3 regions of the Massilia orientalis genome follow, and region 1 is predicted to be linked to each of the others. Evidence: predicted binding sites of a transcription regulator. Region 1 holds the regulator's gene; each other region holds the start of a gene.
What was found. Region 1 encodes sigma-54, which starts transcription at its own class of promoters, with help from an activator protein. Its sites were predicted from a motif close to TGGCANGNAANCTGCTTT; they were not measured.
Positions count from the first base shown of each region.

Region 2: QPK29_RS28380 (PEP-CTERM sorting domain-containing protein) is a predicted target of sigma-54. The motif match lies at 1,079-1,096, and genes of this name have one in related genera.
Region 3: QPK29_RS25735 (PEP-CTERM sorting domain-containing protein) is a predicted target of sigma-54. The motif match lies at 1,114-1,131, and genes of this name have one in related genera.

Region 1 is NZ_JASNRB020000004.1:134,546-136,802, forward strand. It holds gene hpf (ribosome hibernation-promoting factor, HPF/YfiA family) at 1-91, opposite strand, end outside; gene QPK29_RS06950 (RNA polymerase factor sigma-54) at 155-1,657, opposite strand; gene lptB (LPS export ABC transporter ATP-binding protein) at 1,660-2,257, opposite strand, start outside.
Region 2 is NZ_JASNRB020000025.1:20,750-23,006, reverse strand. It holds gene QPK29_RS28385 (alpha/beta fold hydrolase) at 1-871, shown strand, start outside; gene QPK29_RS28380 (PEP-CTERM sorting domain-containing protein) at 1,155-1,946, shown strand; tRNA gene QPK29_RS28375 (tRNA-Phe) at 2,049-2,124, opposite strand; gene QPK29_RS28370 (FAD-dependent monooxygenase) at 2,257-2,257, shown strand, end outside.
Region 3 is NZ_JASNRB020000019.1:83,298-85,554, reverse strand. It holds gene QPK29_RS25740 (PEP-CTERM sorting domain-containing protein) at 1-891, shown strand, start outside; gene QPK29_RS25735 (PEP-CTERM sorting domain-containing protein) at 1,202-2,098, shown strand; gene QPK29_RS25730 (nucleotidyltransferase domain-containing protein) at 2,164-2,257, opposite strand, start outside.

The DNA.
Region 1 (2,257 bases):
AATGACGGGTGATGCGTTCGAGCTTGTTCTGTACGTATTCTCGGATGGCTGGAGTTACATCGAGATGATGTCCGCTGATTGTGAGATTCATACACACTCCTTTGAAGATGCACTGCCTGCCGTGCGCGCATCTAGCGCAATGGGACAGTGTTTGTTACAAGGATTTGCGGAGACTGACGGGCGGGATTTTCAGCGCCTCACGGTATTTTGCGACCGTGCGTCGCGCGATGACCATTCCCTGTTCCCCTAGCATCTCCGCGATCTTGCTATCGGATAATGGATTCTTGGGGTCTTCTGCTCCTGTGAGTTGTACGATGAGGGCCCGTATTGCCGTCGACGATGCTTCGCCTCCCGCTTCGGTGGCAACGTGACTCCCGAAGAAATACTTCAACTCGAACATGCCGTGCGGGGTCAGCATATATTTCTGAGTTGTGACTCGAGAAATTGTGCTCTCGTGTAGACCTAGTGTATCAGCTATCTCACGTAAAACAAGGGGCCGCATCGCGACTGCGCCATGGGAAAAAAAGTTGCGCTGGCGATCGACAATTGCTTGGGCTACACGCAGGATCGTGTCGAAGCGCTGGCGCATGTTCTTGATGAGCCACTTGGCTTCCTGCAACTGCGCGTTCATCTGTGTTTCCGATTTGCCCTGCTTCATCAGCGACGCGTACAGGCTGTTCACGCGCAGGCGCGGCATCACTTCCGGATTCAGCAGCACGCTCCAGCCATCCTTGGCGCGGCGCACGATCACGTCGGGCACGACGAAGTCCGACACGTCCGACGCGAACGCCGCGCCCGGATGCGGATTGCACTGGCGGATGACGGCCTGGGCTTCGCGCAGGTCTTCGTCGTCGCAATCGAGCGCCTTCTTCAGCTTGTTGAATTCGCGCTGCGCGAACCACGTCAGGTATTTTTCGACGATGACGAGCGCCATGCGCCGCGTCACCATCGGCACGCCGGGCATGCGGCGGATCTGCAGCGCCAGGCACTCGGCCGCGCTGCGCGCGCCCACGCCGGGCGGGTCCATGCTCTGCACCATGGCGAGCGCCGTGCGCAATTCGTCGAACTCGATCTCGAGTTCTTCCGGCAGGCGCGCGTAGATGTCTTCCAGCGGTTCTTCCAGGTAGCCGTTGTCGTCGAGCGCATCGACGACGAGTTCCACGAGCGCGCAGTCGCGCGCCGCGCAGCACGTCAGGCGCACCTGTTCCATCAAATGCTCGCGCAGGGTGACGGGGCTCGCTTCCAGCTGCGGGCGGCCGTCCTCGTCCTCGCCGCCGCTCCCGCTGCTGCGGCCGTATTCGCCCCAGTCCTCGCCGCCTTCGCCGCCGCTTTCTCCGCCCTCGCCGCCGGCGTCATTCGCTTCGCCATTGGCGTTCTCGGCGGGCGCGCTGCCGCCTTCCTCGCCGTTGCCCTGCGCGGCCGGCGCCTCGCTTGCCTGCGATGACGCCGGGGCGCTGTTGATAGCGCCGTCGGCCAGCAACCGCACGGAGCGGTCGAGCGGATCGTCGAGCCGTTCGAGCAGCGGGTTCTCGCTCAGGACCTGCTCGATTTCCTGGTGCAGCTCGAGCGTGGACAACTGCAGCAGGCGGATCGATTGCTGCAGTTGCGGCGTCAGTGCAAGGTGCTGTGAGGTCTTGAGTTGCAGCGTCTGTTTCATGACTACATTCGGAAGTGTTCGCCCAGGTAGACGCGGCGTACCGATTCGTTGGCGATGATGTCGTCGGGACGGCCCGACGCCAGCACCGCGCCCTGGTTGATGATGTAGGCGCGGTCGCAGATGCCCAGCGTCTCGCGCACATTATGGTCCGTGATCAGCACGCCGATGCCGCGCTCCTTCAGGAAGCGCACGATGCGTTGGATCTCGATCACCGCGATTGGATCCACGCCGGCGAACGGTTCGTCCAGCAGCACGAAGCGCGGATTGGTCGCGAGCGCGCGCGCGATCTCCACCCGGCGGCGTTCGCCACCGGACAGCGACAGCGCCGGGCTCTCGCGCAGCTTCTCGATCTGCAGCTCGGTCAGCAGCTCGTCGAGACGTTCGGTGATGCGCGCCTTGGTAAGCGACTTGCCGTTCTCGCGCTGCAATTCCAGCACGGCGCGGATGTTCTCTTCCACCGTCAGCTTGCGGAACACGGACGCTTCCTGCGGCAGGTACGACAGCCCGAGCAGCGCGCGCCGGTGGATCGGCAGGCTCGTGATGTCGGTGCCGTTGATGTCGATGCTGCCGGCGTCCGACGGCACGAGGCCCACGATCATG
Region 2 (2,257 bases), on a different contig from region 1:
GGCCGCGCAGACGGAGGTGGAACGCTATCGCCACGCGCGGCGCCACGTGGACCTGCCGTGCGGCCGCATCGCATACGTCGAGCGCGGCACGGGCGCGGCGGCGCTGTTCCTGCACGGGGCGCCGCTCAACGGCTTCCAGTGGCGCGGAGCGCTCGACCGCCTCGCCCCGTACCGGCGCTGCATCGCCCCCGATTTCATGGGCCTCGGCTACTCGCAGGTCCCCGAAAACCAGTCGGTGGCGCCCGCCGCCCAGGTGGCGATGCTGGCGGCGCTGCTGGACGCGCTGGGCGTCGGCCAGGCCGACATCGTCGCTTCCGACAGCGGCGGCGCGGTCGCGCAGCTGTTCCTGGTCCGCTTTCCGGCACGGGTGCGCACGCTGGTGCTCACCAACTGCGACACGGAGCCCAACAGCCCGCCGCCGCTGATCCAGCCGGTGCTCGACATGGCCCGTGCGGGCACGCTGGCCGACGACACCGCGCGGTGGCTGGCCGACGGGAACCTGGCGCGCGCGACGTTCGGCGCGGCCGCGTACCACGATCCGGCGCTGCTCACGGACGACATCATCGACTACTACGTGGCACCGATGGTGAGCACGCCGTTGCGGCGCAGGCAGTACCACGCATTCCACAACGCGCTCGCGCCGAATCCGCTGGCGGGCATCGAGGCGGCGCTCAAACGCAGCACGGTGCCGGTGCGGATGGTATGGGGCGCCAGCGACGTGATCTTTCCGATGGCGGATGCTGCTTATCTTGGCCGTATATTCCCGCGCTCGCAGGGAATATGCCGAGTTCCAAAAGGAAAATTATTTTTTCAGGAGGAATTTCCTGATGTAATTGCAGAAGAGGTATTGCAATTGTGGCGTACCGCTTGAATACAAGAGTTGATCGAGATAATCGATATTTTCCGGGGCTAAATAAAAGGATACACATAATATGAAGCCGTATCGGGTATAACGAATACATATGTTTTATATTTGATCGCCGATTTACCCGATTTAAATGTCGGAGTATTTAACAGTTATAGGATGTATATCAATGCGGCTTTAAAAAATTCATTTTCTTTCAAGTAGATAAGTGCTTGGCACAGGAATTGCTAAAGTGTTGCAGTGCATTAAACGCACCTATAACTCTTATTGACTTGAAAGGACCGCAGAGATGAAATTAAAATTCGCGCTGGCCGCTGCCCTCGCATTCACCGCCGTTACCGGTACCGCACACGCCGGCGCCTTTATCAATGGTGGTTTTGAAGATGGCAATGCAAACGGCTGGACGACTGGGGAAGGGTATCGTTGGGATACGCTGAATGCGAGCCTGTCGCCCGCCACTTTCCTGCCGGGCGGCAGCAAGTACACGGGGCCGGCAACCCGCTCGGCCGTCAACGCCGCTGGCACGGTCGATCCGTTGCTGGGCTCGTTGCTGGGTTCGACCGTTTATTCGGGCCAGTACTCGTATCGTGTCGAAGACACTTCGGACGGCGGTAATGCATCGGTCCTCAGCCAGAAAGTGACGAATTACACCGAATCGAATATCTTCTTCGCGTGGAAAGCCGTGCTGGAAAATGGCGGCCACACCGCCGATGAATCGGCCGAATTGCTGATCACGCTGACCGACGATACGACGGGTACGGTCCTGATCAATCGCGTCTACAATGCCGGCGACGGCGGCGGCGGCGTCGACAGCCGTTTCACCATGAATGGCGACCTGTTTTATACCTCGGCCTGGCAAATCGAACAACTCGCGATCGATTCGTCGCTGTCGGGCCACGATTTCACGCTGTCGATTCTGGCTGCCGATTGCCAGCCGTCCGCACACACGGGTTACGCCTATATCGACGGCTTTGGCGCGGTTATCCCGCCGGTGAAAGTTCCGGAACCGGCATCGGCCGCGCTGATGCTGCTGGGTGCCGGCGCAATGCTGCGTTCGCGCCGTCGCAAGCAGGCTAAATAAAACAGGTATGAATAAAACGTCATCCGCGGATGGCGTTTTATTATCGATAGCCTGAAAACAAAAACGCCGACCTGCAAGGGTCGGCGTTTTCGCTTGAAACTTTGGTGGCCCGGGGCGGAATCGAACCACCGACACAAGGATTTTCAATCCTCTGCTCTACCAACTGAGCTACCAGGCCAAAGGAGGCATGATTATAGCGACGGGTTTGCGAAGCCGCAAGACCTGTCGAGCAGTTTTTGGCAACGGCCAGGACGATATGCCCGTCCCGTTCGCCGGAAGCAGGCCACTGCGAAGGTCTATAATGTTCATCA
Region 3 (2,257 bases), on a different contig from region 1:
CTGATCCCGGTCGCAGCCGCCCTCGGTCTGGTCTTCGCCGCATCGTCGGCACAAGCATTCACCCTGCAAAATGGTGCTGGCGTTACGTACGCAACCAACGTGAACAGCCTGGACTGGAACTCCACCGGCAGCGGCGTTGCCAAAGGCATCGCCAACGGCGTGGCACTGACGCAAGGCAACCCTTTTAACTTCCTGTATCAGGCGAACCTGTCGTCCGTGAACGGCCAGACCACCGGCAACTTCCGCGGCAACCTGGATTCGACCGCGGACGGCGCCCCGAACGACTCGTCGGCTTTCGAATTCACGATCGTGGCAAAGCTGAGCGAATTCGTGAAAACGTCGTCGGTCGATCCGGTCAACCACACCGTCAGCGCAACCTTCGGCCTGAACAACACCGTCGGCGCCAATAAAGTGGCGATTTTCTACGACACCAAAGCCAACGCCTTCACCAGCGCCGGCACCGGCTTCGACGACGGCGTCATGGTCGCCCTGCTGACCGTCGATCCGGCCACCACGCTGTCCACGTTCACCACTAACGTCATCACCGGCAGCGGCCTGGGCTCGACCAAGATGACCGCCTCGATCATCGAAAGCGGCGACTTCATCAACCAGAATTATCTGAAGGGTCTGACGAACGTGAGCTTCAAGTTCGACTCGAACCTGAACCTGCCGGCACTCGACTCGATGACCAGCTCGTTCCACTCTGGCGCGGGCGGCAACACGGACCTGTTCCCGGCGTACGGTGTAACGCCGAACGACCTGGTGTTCAAGGTCGACGGCGCGACCGCCGTCGAGAACGGCCGCGTGCCGGAACCGGCAAGCATCATGCTGCTGGGTATGGGCATGCTGGGCCTGGTCGGCGCCAAGCGCCGCCGCGCTCCGAAGGCCTGATCCGGATAGGCATCGGCATCACGAAAACCGCGGCTTCGGCCGCGGTTTTTTATTTTGCGCAACTTTCTTTGTGATATGACTGATTTCCTTTGCGAATTCTTTCCCAAAAACATCTAAAAACTTTACGCAAGGACACATAAAAAATCGGAATTTTTTACAGTCGGCCTACCCCGGACGCAAGTTTGTGACGTAAGTTTTTGATTTATAAGGAAAAGGAAATACTGGCACGGCGTTTGCATTAAGTAGGAACAAGCCCGCAGAACGCGGAGCCTATACCGAACAACTTAATAAGCATCCACTTGGAGCCAACATGAAGATTTCGTTCCGCAAATTGATTCCGGTTGCAGCCGCACTCGGTTTCGCATTCGCTGCATCGTCGGCACAAGCATTCACCCTGCAAGACGGTAGCGGCGGTGTCTACGCTACCAACGTGACCAGCCTGGACTGGAACTCGACCGGCAGCGGCGTCGCCAAGGGCATCCCGAGTGCTCAGCAACTGACCGTAGGCAAACAGTTCGACTTCCTCTACCAAGCCAACCTGTCCGCCGTGAACGGCAGCACGACCGCCAATTTCCGCGGCAACCTTGACTCGACCGCGGACGGCGCCGCGAACGACTCCTCGGCTTTCGAATTCACCATCGTCGCAAAGCTGAGCGAATTCGTGAAAACGTCCAGCACGTCGGGCACCACCCTGAACGCCAGCTTTGGCCTGAACAACACCCCGGGCGCGAATAAAGTCGCCATCTACTACGACACCAAAGCCAACGCCTTCACCAGCACCGGCACCGGTTTCGATGATGGCATCATGGTTGCCCTGCTGACCGTGGATCCGAACGTGACGCTGTCGACGTTCACCACCGACAGCGCTACGGGTGTCGGCATCGGCTCGACCAAGCTGAGCGCTTCGATCATGGAATCGGGCGACTTCATCGACCAGAACTACCTGGCTGGCCTGACGAACGTGACCTTCAAGTACGACTCGAACCTGAACCTGCCGGCCGGCGACTCGCTGACCAGCGGCTTCCACAAAGGTGGCGACGCGCTGTTCCCGGACTACACCGTGACGCCGAGCGACCTGGTGTTCAAGGTCGACGGTGCCTTCTCGGTCGAGAACGGCCGCGTGCCGGAACCGGCAAGCATCATGCTGCTGGGTATGGGCATGCTGGGCCTGGTCGGCGCCAAGCGCCGCCGCGCTCCGAAGGCCTGATCCGGACAGGCATCGGCACCATGTAAAACCGCGGCCTCGGCCGCGGTTTTTTTTTGCGCGGACGGTCAGGCTGCCTGTGTGTCGCTCTTCCCGCTGAGGAACGCTTTATGAAACAGATGCCGGGCCAGCAGCAGCGGCGGCATGCGCAGCCAGTTCCCG